DNA from 2 places in the Streptomyces sp. NBC_00887 genome. Region 2 is predicted to be linked to the other one. Evidence: riboswitches for the same ligand, from Rfam matches in the RefSeq annotation. Region 2 holds a riboswitch; the other holds the start of a gene.

Region 1 (4,625 bases), 3.2 Mb from region 2:
GAGCGACGGGGCGACGGTCTACGAGTGCTCCTCGCCCGACGAGGTCGTGGATCTGCTCCAGGGGGGGCAGGGAGTCTTCGGTATCGCCGTGGGCGTCGTCTGGCGCGATGTGGACGCGACCCTGTCGCAGCTCCACGGCGAGCGGGTCGACACGGGGGAGACGCTGATCGGCAACAACCCCGCGGACGAGCTGGCCCGGCGGCGCAACCGTGCGGGCTGAGCCACCGGGCCTGCTCCGCGCCGCACGGGCGCGGAGCAGGCCCGTTGTCAGTGGCATAGGGCAGCATCGGTTGATGTGAGATCCGCTCCCACCATCCTGCATCTGGACATGGATGCCTTCTACGCCTCTGCCGAGCAGGCGGCGAAACCGAGCCTGCGCGGCAAACCGGTGGTGGTGGGCGGACTGGGAATGCGTGGGGTGGTGGCCACCGCGTCGTACGAGGCCCGGCGCTTCGGAGTGCATTCGGCGATGCCCATGGCACAGGCGAGACGGCTTGCACCCAACGCCGCCTATCTGGTGCCGCGGTTCGCGCTCTACCGGACGGTGAGCGACCAGGTGATGGAGCTCCTCGGGCGGCTTTCGCCGCTCGTCGAGCCGCTCAGCCTGGACGAGGCCTTCGTCGACCTGGAGGCCGGCGGGGTCGCCGATGACGCGGCATCGGCCCGTGCGATCGGTGAGCAGCTGCGCACGGTCATCAGAGGCGTCACCGGACTCAGCGGTTCGGTCGGTCTGGCCGGTTCCAAGATGCTGGCCAAGATCGCCTCGGAGGAGGCGAAACCGGACGGTCTCCTGCTCATCGAGCCGGGTACGGAGCGCGAACTGCTCGCTCCCATGTCCGTGCGGATCCTGCCGGGCGTCGGGCCCGCCACCGGGGACCATCTGCGGCGCGCGGGGATGACGGTGGTCCAGGACCTGGCCGAGGCCGGGGAGGCAGAGCTCGTCCGCCTGCTGGGCAAGGCGCACGGCGTCGCGCTGTACCGCATGGCCCTCGGGCACGACGACCGGCCCGTCGTCGCGGAACGGGACGCGAAGTCCGTATCGGTCGAGGACACCTTCGACGTGGACCTGCACGACCGGGTCCGGGTCAGGACGGAGGTGGAGAGGCTGGCCGGACGGTGTGTGGAGCGCCTGCGAGGCGCGGGGAGGTCGGGGCGGACCGTCGTGCTCAAGGTGCGCCGCTACGACTTCTCCACGCTCACGCGTTCCGAGACCCTGCGCGGCCCCACCGACGACCCCACGGTCGTCAGAGAAGCCGCGGCGCGGTTGCTGGAGGCCGTTGACACCACCGGTGGCGTACGGCTCCTCGGAGTGGGTGTCACAGGGCTCGCGGACTTCACCCAGGAGGACCTCTTCGCGCAGGCCGCCGACGCCCGGCAGGCGGTGGCGGACGAGTCGGAGGACGGGGCCGACGGTGCCCCCGACGAGCCGGTCACGGCGGAGGAAACGGCCGAGGAGAGGGCGGACCGCCTCGCGGGCCGACGGTGGCCCGCAGGCCACGACGTACGCCACGAGGACCACGGCCACGGATGGGTGCAGGGCAGCGGTGTCGGCCGTGTCACGGTCCGGTTCGAGGAGCCGGAGGAGCGGCCGGGCCGGGTACGCACGTTCCGTGTCGACGATCCGCAGCTCCGGCCGGCCGACCCGCTACCCCTGGTGCGGGACCCCGTGGACTACTCCTCGTGGCCGGCCAGCCTGCCGAAGTCCCTGTCGGGCCCCGTACCGCCCGGCGCGGCGGAGTCCAGCCCGTAATGGCGGTAGAGCTGCAGTTCCTGCTCAGGGGAGAGATGACGGCCGACTCCGAAATCGGGGGCGTCCTTGATCAGGGCGCGGTCGAAGGGGATCACCAGGGTGCCGTCGACGAATTCGCTCGGTTCCAGCGGTACGAAGGCGTCCCGGGTGAACAGTCCGGTGCGCACGGCCGCCCACTCGGGTACACCGGTGGCGTCGTCGAGATAGACCTCGTCCACCGTTCCGATCTTGGAGCCTTGGCGGTCGTAGGCCTTGCGGCCGATCAGGCTGCGCGGATCGATGTCGGTCTGCACGGTGCCTCCCACTGGTCGCACTGCGGTCAGGGTGGTCGCAATAGCTCCACAGGCACTACGAAAGGCCAGATCCGGGGCTTCGGCCACTCGAGACGGCCGGCGCCGCCCCGCTGGTAGTCTGGAACACGGCTGCTGACCCTGTGCGGGAGAGTCCTCCGGAGCATTCCGGAGGCGCCGAAGGAGCAACTCCTCCCCGGAATCTCTCAGGCCCCCGTACCGCACGGACGAGGTCACTCTGGAAAGCAGGACGGGATCCGTACGGCACGTGCCGTGGCGGGCCCCGTCCTCACCGACGGTGAAAGCCGGTATGCCTCAGGGCGTGCCGGTGAAGCTCTCAGGTCGAGATGACAGATGGGGAGGCCGTTCGGGCAGCCACGCCGTGGTGCCCCTCGCAGGTCGTGAGACCAGGAGGCCTCCATCATGACCCCCCGTCGCACTCCGCTCTCCCAGCTGGAGCAGGGCATTCCCTTCGAGCAGCGCCACATCGGGCCCGATGCCGAGGCCCAGGCCAAGATGCTCGCCCAGGTCGGATACGGCTCCCTCGACGAGCTCACCGCCGCTGCCGTGCCGGACGTGATCAAGAGCGCCGAGGCGCTGGATCTTCCGGCTGCCCGTACCGAGGCCGAGGTCCTGGCCGAACTGCGACGCCTCGCCGACCGCAATCAGGTGCTCGCGCCGATGATCGGGCTCGGCTACTACGGCACGTTCACCCCGCCGGTGATCCTGCGCAACGTCATGGAGAACCCTGCCTGGTACACGGCGTACACGCCCTACCAGCCGGAGATCTCCCAGGGGCGGCTCGAGGCCCTGCTGAACTTCCAGACGATGGTGGCCGACCTGACCGGTCTGCCCACCTCCGGTGCCTCCCTCCTCGACGAGGGCACGGCGGCTGCCGAGGCGATGGCGCTCGCACGGCGCGTCGGCAAGGTCAGGAACGGCGTCTTCCTGGTCGACGCCGACACCCTGCCGCAGACCGTCGCCGTGATCCGGACCCGCGCCGAACCGACCGGCGTCGAGGTGGTCGTCGCCGACCTCACCGACGGAATTCCGGCCGATGTCGCCGAGCGCGGCGTCTTCGGCGTCCTGCTGCAGTATCCGGGCGCCTCCGGAGCGGTCCGTGACATCAAGCCCGTCATCGACCGCGCACACGAGCTCGGCGCGATCGTCACCGTCGCGGCCGATCTGCTGGCCCTGACCCTGCTCACCTCGCCCGGCGAGCTGGGCGCGGACGTGGCCGTCGGGACCACGCAGCGCTTCGGTGTCCCGATGGGCTTCGGCGGACCGCACGCCGGCTTCATGGCCGTCCGCGAGAAGTTCGCGCGCAGCCTGCCCGGCCGTCTCGTGGGCGTCTCCGTCGACGCCGACGGCAACAGGGCCTACCGTCTCGCCCTCCAGACCCGCGAGCAGCACATCCGCCGGGAGAAGGCCACCAGCAACATCTGCACCGCGCAGGTGCTGCTCGCCGTGATGGCGGGGATGTACGCCGTCTACCACGGCCCCGACGGTCTGCGCACGATCGCGCGGCGCACCCACAGGTACGCCACGATCCTGGCCGACGGTCTGCGGGCCGCCGGTATCGACGTGGTGCACGGCGCCTACTTCGACACCCTCACCGTGAGAGTTCCCGGTGCAGCTACCGGTGTGGTCGCCGGTGCCCGCGAGCGCGGGGTGAACCTGCGGCTCGTCGACGCCGACCACGTCTCCATCGCCTGCGACGAGACCACCACCCGTGCGCAGATCGCGGCCGTCTGGGCCGCCTTCGGAGCCGGCGGCGACATCGAGGCCCTCGATGCCGACGCCGAGGACGCGCTGCCCGGGAACCTGCTGCGCACCGACACCGTCCTCGCCCACCCGGTCTTCCACCAGCACCGTTCCGAGACCGCGATGCTGCGCTACCTGCGCAAGCTCGCCGACCGCGACTACGCGCTGGACCGCGGCATGATCCCGCTCGGCTCCTGCACCATGAAGCTCAACGCCACCGCCGAGATGGAGTCGATCACCTGGCCCGAATTCGGTGCGCTGCACCCGTTCGCGCCGGCCGAGCAGGCACAGGGCTTCCTCACCCTCATCCGTGAGCTGGAGGAGCGCCTGGCCGAGGTCACCGGCTACGACGCCGTCTCCCTCCAGCCCAACGCCGGCTCCCAGGGTGAGTTCGCCGGTCTTCTGGCCGTGCGTGCCTTCCACCGGGCGAACGGCGACGAGGGGCGTACCGTCTGCCTCATCCCGTCCTCCGCGCACGGCACCAACGCCGCGAGCGCCGTGATGGCGGGCATGAAGGTCGTCGTCGTGAAGACCGCCGACGACGGCGAGGTCGACATCGACGACCTCCGCGCCAAGATCGAGAAGCACCGTGACGAACTCGCGGTCCTCATGATCACCTACCCGTCCACGCACGGTGTCTTCGAGGAGCACGTCGCCGCGATCTGCGGCGAGGTGCACGACGCGGGCGGCCAGGTGTACGTCGACGGCGCCAACCTCAACGCGCTGGTGGGCCTCGCCAAGCCGGGCAAGTTCGGCGGCGACGTCTCGCACCTGAACCTGCACAAGACCTTCTGCATCCCGCACGGCGGCGGTGGCCCGGG
Region 2 (4,625 bases):
CTTGAATATTCGCATGTGGGTCCACCCCAGGTCAGCAGTGTGTGGAGAGGTATTGATTCGCCCGAACACTACATTCGCGAAGCAGCCCGGAGAACAGTCCGCATAGCGGTGATACCTACCTGAGACCCGGACACTCAACAAACCGCCCAGATACGGGACATCCTGCCCGCGCTTGTTAACCCGATCGAAATCGGGGCGGGTTCAGCGCAGGTGCGAGGGCGGGTAGCCGTACCCCGGCGCGGCGGCGGGCGGCGGGCCCGCCGGGGCGTGCGCCTCGCGGTCGTAGAACGGACGGGAGTTGGCGCGCAGCCACATGGCGACCGGGTCGTACTCGTCGGACATGGACACCGTGGAGACGGGCAGGCCGTCGGGGACCACGCCGATCGACTGCTGCATCATCGCGCGGACCGCGTCGACGGAGGGCCGGCCCGTGTCGTAGAGGTCGAGCCCGATCGCGAGGTACGGGGCGCCCAGCGCGGGCTGCACCCAGGCGCGGCGCAGCGCGCGAACGGCGGGGGTGCGATGGGCATTGTGTGACAAAAGGGCGTAGAACTGCGGAATCTCGATGGCGGGTTCGGAGAGCTGCAGCGGGCCGGCGGGCATCCGGTCGAGGCCTGTCGCGATGCGGCGCAGGTCCAGCCAGGGGATCCCGACGCCGCCGCCGGGAGCATGCGGGTTGAGCCAGATGCCCCAGCGGTCGGGGAAGAGGGACCGGGCGATCTCGCGGCCTGTGACCAGCTCGTGGGACCTGTTCCAGCCGCTGGCCGAGAGCTCCTGGGCGGAGGTCACGCAGGGGGCGTAGCCCAGGCCGTCGATCTCCATGTTGCCGTACTGGGCGTCGGGCGAGCCCGCCGTGCCGTGCCAGAGCAGCATCCAGATCCGGCCGTCGGTGAGGGCCTGCAGCAGCGCCTCGTAGGCGTCGGGGCGCCCGGGGGCCACTTGCCGCAGCATGTGCTCGACCTGCCCGGCCTCCGCGGTGCCTGACGCACTCACCCTGGGTCCCGCCCCTCTTCGTTCCGCTGCCCCGTTGTGCCGCGGTGCTGTTGTCCCGCACCCGGGCACAACAGGTGCGGCCTCGCCATCAAACCAGCTTATGTGCCGCCCCTGACACCGGCTTGGCGCCACGGGCGAAGCTGACTCAGTACCCCTCGCGCCGGTAGAACGGCCGTACCTTCTCCAGCATCCAGTCACCCACGGGGTCCTGGGCCACGTCGAGCAGGACCAGATTGACCGGCCACGGCAGCTGGACCCGGCCCAGCGCACGGCCCAGCGCATCCATCGGGGCGCTCTGTCCGGCGCCGTCCCAGGTAGCGAACTCGACGCCGACGAAGAGGACGGGGTCGTCGCCCTCGATGCTGGCCAGCGCCCTGCGCGCGGTGCTCACGACTCCGATGTCCTGGAATTCGCCGGACACCGCGGCGAGGAAGTCGACGGGGTCCTCCTTCCAGTCCGGCTCGTAGAGCCGCACCCGCCCGCCGGAGGGCCCGTCCAGCGCGGTGCGCCCGGCCCTGCAGAGCTCGGCGACGGCCGGCGGGGGCAGCGGCACTCCGACGGCCCCGCCCGGATTGACTGCGATGCCGAGCTGCGGGGGCAGTCCGCGGGCGAATTCACGGGCGGGCGCGACGGTGAACGAGATATGGGCGCCGACGCAGTGCAGGAACTGGGCCTCGGAGCTGAACACCGGTACGAACGCGGCGCCGCCGATGTCGACCGTCGGCAGGTCGAGGTCGGGGCTGTCGGGCCCGCCGCCGTTCGGCAGGGGCACCCAGACGCGGCTTCGGCCGAGCACCTCGACCAGGCGGCCGCCGGCCCCGGGCACGCCGAGGGAGGCGCTGAGCACTTCCTCGAGCTCGTTGGCCGGCCATCCGTGCTGCGGATCGACGGGGGCCTGGGCCGGAATGTCCACGGTGTCTGTGTCCCTTTCTCGCCATGCTGTGCGGCAGAAACCATAGTCCGAGCCGTGCCCGGACGGCAGTGACACGGGGAACAGCGCAGGCCGGGGCAACCGGACCGTCCAGATTCCGGACGGCCGGACGGAGCTCACCGGTCTATGCGTTTGCGAACGAAATCCGTTCGATCGCCGTGGCGGCCTCCCGGTCGAGCAGCACCGCGGACGCGCAACCGGGCGGCAGCAGTCCGCTCTCCGTATCGCGCAGCAGCCGCCCGACCGCACCGCGGTGCCGGGCGAAGGCGTATCCGGAGACGCCCCGTCCGCGCTCCCGCTGGCCGGCCCTGGCCACATGAGGGGTGACGTCGAGCAGGACGAGATGCAGCGTGCGGTCCCGGCGCCCGGCCTCGCGGGCCAGCCAGCGTCGCACCCAGGCCTGGGTTCCGCAGTCGTGCACGACGACGGATCCGCCCGAGCGCAGCGCCCGCCACAGCCCGAGGTAGTGCGCGGCACGGACCAGGGGGCGGTAGAGGGCGTACGGGAGTAAAGCGGGCAGGGAGGCCGCCCAGCGGTCCCTGGTGTCCTGGGAGTCGATGGCGTGCTCCCGCACCGCGCGCCGGATCAGCGTCGACTTCCCGCTGCCGGGCAGTCCGGAGACCACCACGACATCACCCGCCACGAAGTCCAGGCTGCGCGGGCCGAGCCCGTTCCTGCCCCGCAGATCACGTACCACCGGAGCGTGCGTGCCCCGGAGCCCCCGAGCGCGGGCACCCTGCTGCGCGGGCACCGCACCGCGCGCTGCCCCTGCGGTCGTCGCGAACGGCTGCAACGTCATCGCTCTCCCCCTGCCGAGTCACCCACACCTGACCTGCCCAAGAAGTGTAAAGAAAAGGTAATACGGGACAACCGGTTCCGGCGGCACGTGTCGGCGCCCGAGCGGCCCGGTGTGCCTGCGCGGATCCGGTCGCCCCACTCTGGCGCAATGCGTGCGATGATGACCCCGCCAACTGCATACCGGCCGTTTGAATCCGCGCGGGAGAGTCCCGGTCACTGTGTGCGCCGGGCGCCGAAGGAGCAAGTTCCTCCCTTGAATCTCTCAGGCCCCGTACCGCGTGGATGAGGCAGATCTGAAAAGCGGGCCGTTCACGCGGCTCCACCCAAGGTGCAAGCCGACCCCCGTAGGGGCTGACCCTTTCAGGGGCTCTCGGCGAACCTCTCAGGTTCCGATGACAGATGGGGAGGGAACATCCTCTGTCGTCATGCCCTGGAGCCATGCCCATGAGCACTGCCCCCGCCTCCCGTCTCACCGCCCTCGATGCGCTGCATCGCTCCCTGGGCGCGACCATGACCGACTTCGCGGGCTGGGACATGCCCCTGCGGTACGCCAGTGAGCGCGACGAGCACAACGCCGTACGCACCCGGGCCGGACTCTTCGACCTGTCGCACATGGGCGAGATCACCGTCACCGGACCGCAGGCCGCGGCCTTCCTGAACTTCGCGCTGGTGGGCAACATCGCCACCGTCGGCGTGGGCCGGGCCCGCTACACGATGATCGTCGCCGAGGACGGCGGGATCCTGGACGACCTGATCGTCTACCGCCTCGGCGAGGCCGCGGCCCCCGAGTATCTGGTCGTCGCCAACGCGGGCAACGCGCAGCTCGTCCTCGACACGCTCGCCGCGCGCGCCGGGGACTTCGACGCCGAGGTGCGCGACGACCGCGACGCCTACGCGCTGCTCGCCGTCCAGGGCCCCGAGTCCCCCGCCATCCTGAAGTCGGTCACGGACGCCGACCTGGACGGACTGAAGTACTACGCGGGCCTGCCCGGCACCGTCGCCGGTGTTCCCGCGCTCATCGCCCGTACCGGCTACACCGGCGAGGACGGCTTCGAGCTCTTCGTCGCCCCCGAGCACGCCGAGCAGCTGTGGAAGGCGCTCACCGAGGCGGGCGCCCCGCACGGCCTGATCCCCTGTGGCCTCTCCTGCCGCGACACGCTGCGCCTGGAGGCGGGCATGCCGCTGTACGGGCACGAGCTGACCACCGCACTGACCCCGTTCGACGCGGGCCTGGGCCGGGTCGTGAAGTTCGAGAAGGAGGGCGACTTCGTCGGCCGCGAGGCGCTGCTGGCCGCCGCCGAGCGCGCCGAGACCGCCCCGCCCCGCAAGCTCGTCGGCCTGGTGGCCGAGGGCCGCCGGGTGCCGCGCGCCGGCTTCCAGGTCGTTGCCGACGGCAAGGTCATCGGCGAGGTCACGTCCGGCGCGCCGTCGCCGACGCTGGGCAAGCCGATCGCCATGGCGTACGTGGACGCGGCGCACGCCGTGCCCGGCACCGAGGGCGTCGGCGTAGACATCCGGGGCACCCACGAGGCGTACGAGGTCGTCGCACTGCCCTTCTACAAGCGTCAGAAGTGACAACGGGGCGTCCCGCACGTGACGTAGTCCCGTCTCACACCGTAAGACCACCGTTCATCAGCACTCCCCGGCGTACAGGAGAATTCAGGTCATGAGCAACCCCCAGCAGCTGCGGTACAGCAAGGAGCACGAGTGGCTGTCGGCCCTCGAGGACGGTGTGGCCACGGTCGGTATCACCGAGTTCGCGGCCAACGCGCTCGGCGACGTCGTCTACGCCCAGCTCCCGGAGGTCGGTGACACGGTGACCGCGGGCGAGACCTGCGGTGAGCTGGAGTCGACCAAGTCGGTCAGCGACCTGTACTCGCCGGTGACCGGTGAGGTCACCGAG

Evidence for each region. A riboswitch is a leader RNA that binds a small molecule or an ion and turns the genes downstream of it on or off. The one in region 2 is predicted to bind glycine.
Region 1: linked by a shared signal. The riboswitch ahead of gcvP (aminomethyl-transferring glycine dehydrogenase) and the one ahead of gcvT (glycine cleavage system aminomethyltransferase GcvT) in region 2 are both predicted to bind glycine.

Annotation. Positions count from the first base shown of each region.
Region 1 covers NZ_CP108788.1:1,216,961-1,221,585, reverse strand. Annotated here, with positions in the region: gene OG844_RS05550 (MerR family transcriptional regulator) at 1-220, shown strand, start outside; gene OG844_RS05545 (DNA polymerase IV) at 296-1,750, shown strand; gene OG844_RS05540 (PRC-barrel domain-containing protein) at 1,672-2,043, opposite strand; glycine riboswitch at 2,177-2,272, shown strand; gene gcvP (aminomethyl-transferring glycine dehydrogenase) at 2,464-4,625, shown strand, end outside.
Region 2 covers NZ_CP108788.1:4,428,083-4,432,707, forward strand. Annotated here, with positions in the region: gene OG844_RS20035 (ABC transporter substrate-binding protein) at 1-15, opposite strand, end outside; gene OG844_RS20040 (enhanced serine sensitivity protein SseB C-terminal domain-containing protein) at 202-993, opposite strand; gene OG844_RS20045 (enhanced serine sensitivity protein SseB) at 1,139-1,906, opposite strand; gene OG844_RS20050 (AAA family ATPase) at 2,049-2,723, opposite strand; glycine riboswitch at 2,912-3,009, shown strand; gene gcvT (glycine cleavage system aminomethyltransferase GcvT) at 3,167-4,297, shown strand; gene gcvH (glycine cleavage system protein GcvH) at 4,389-4,625, shown strand, end outside.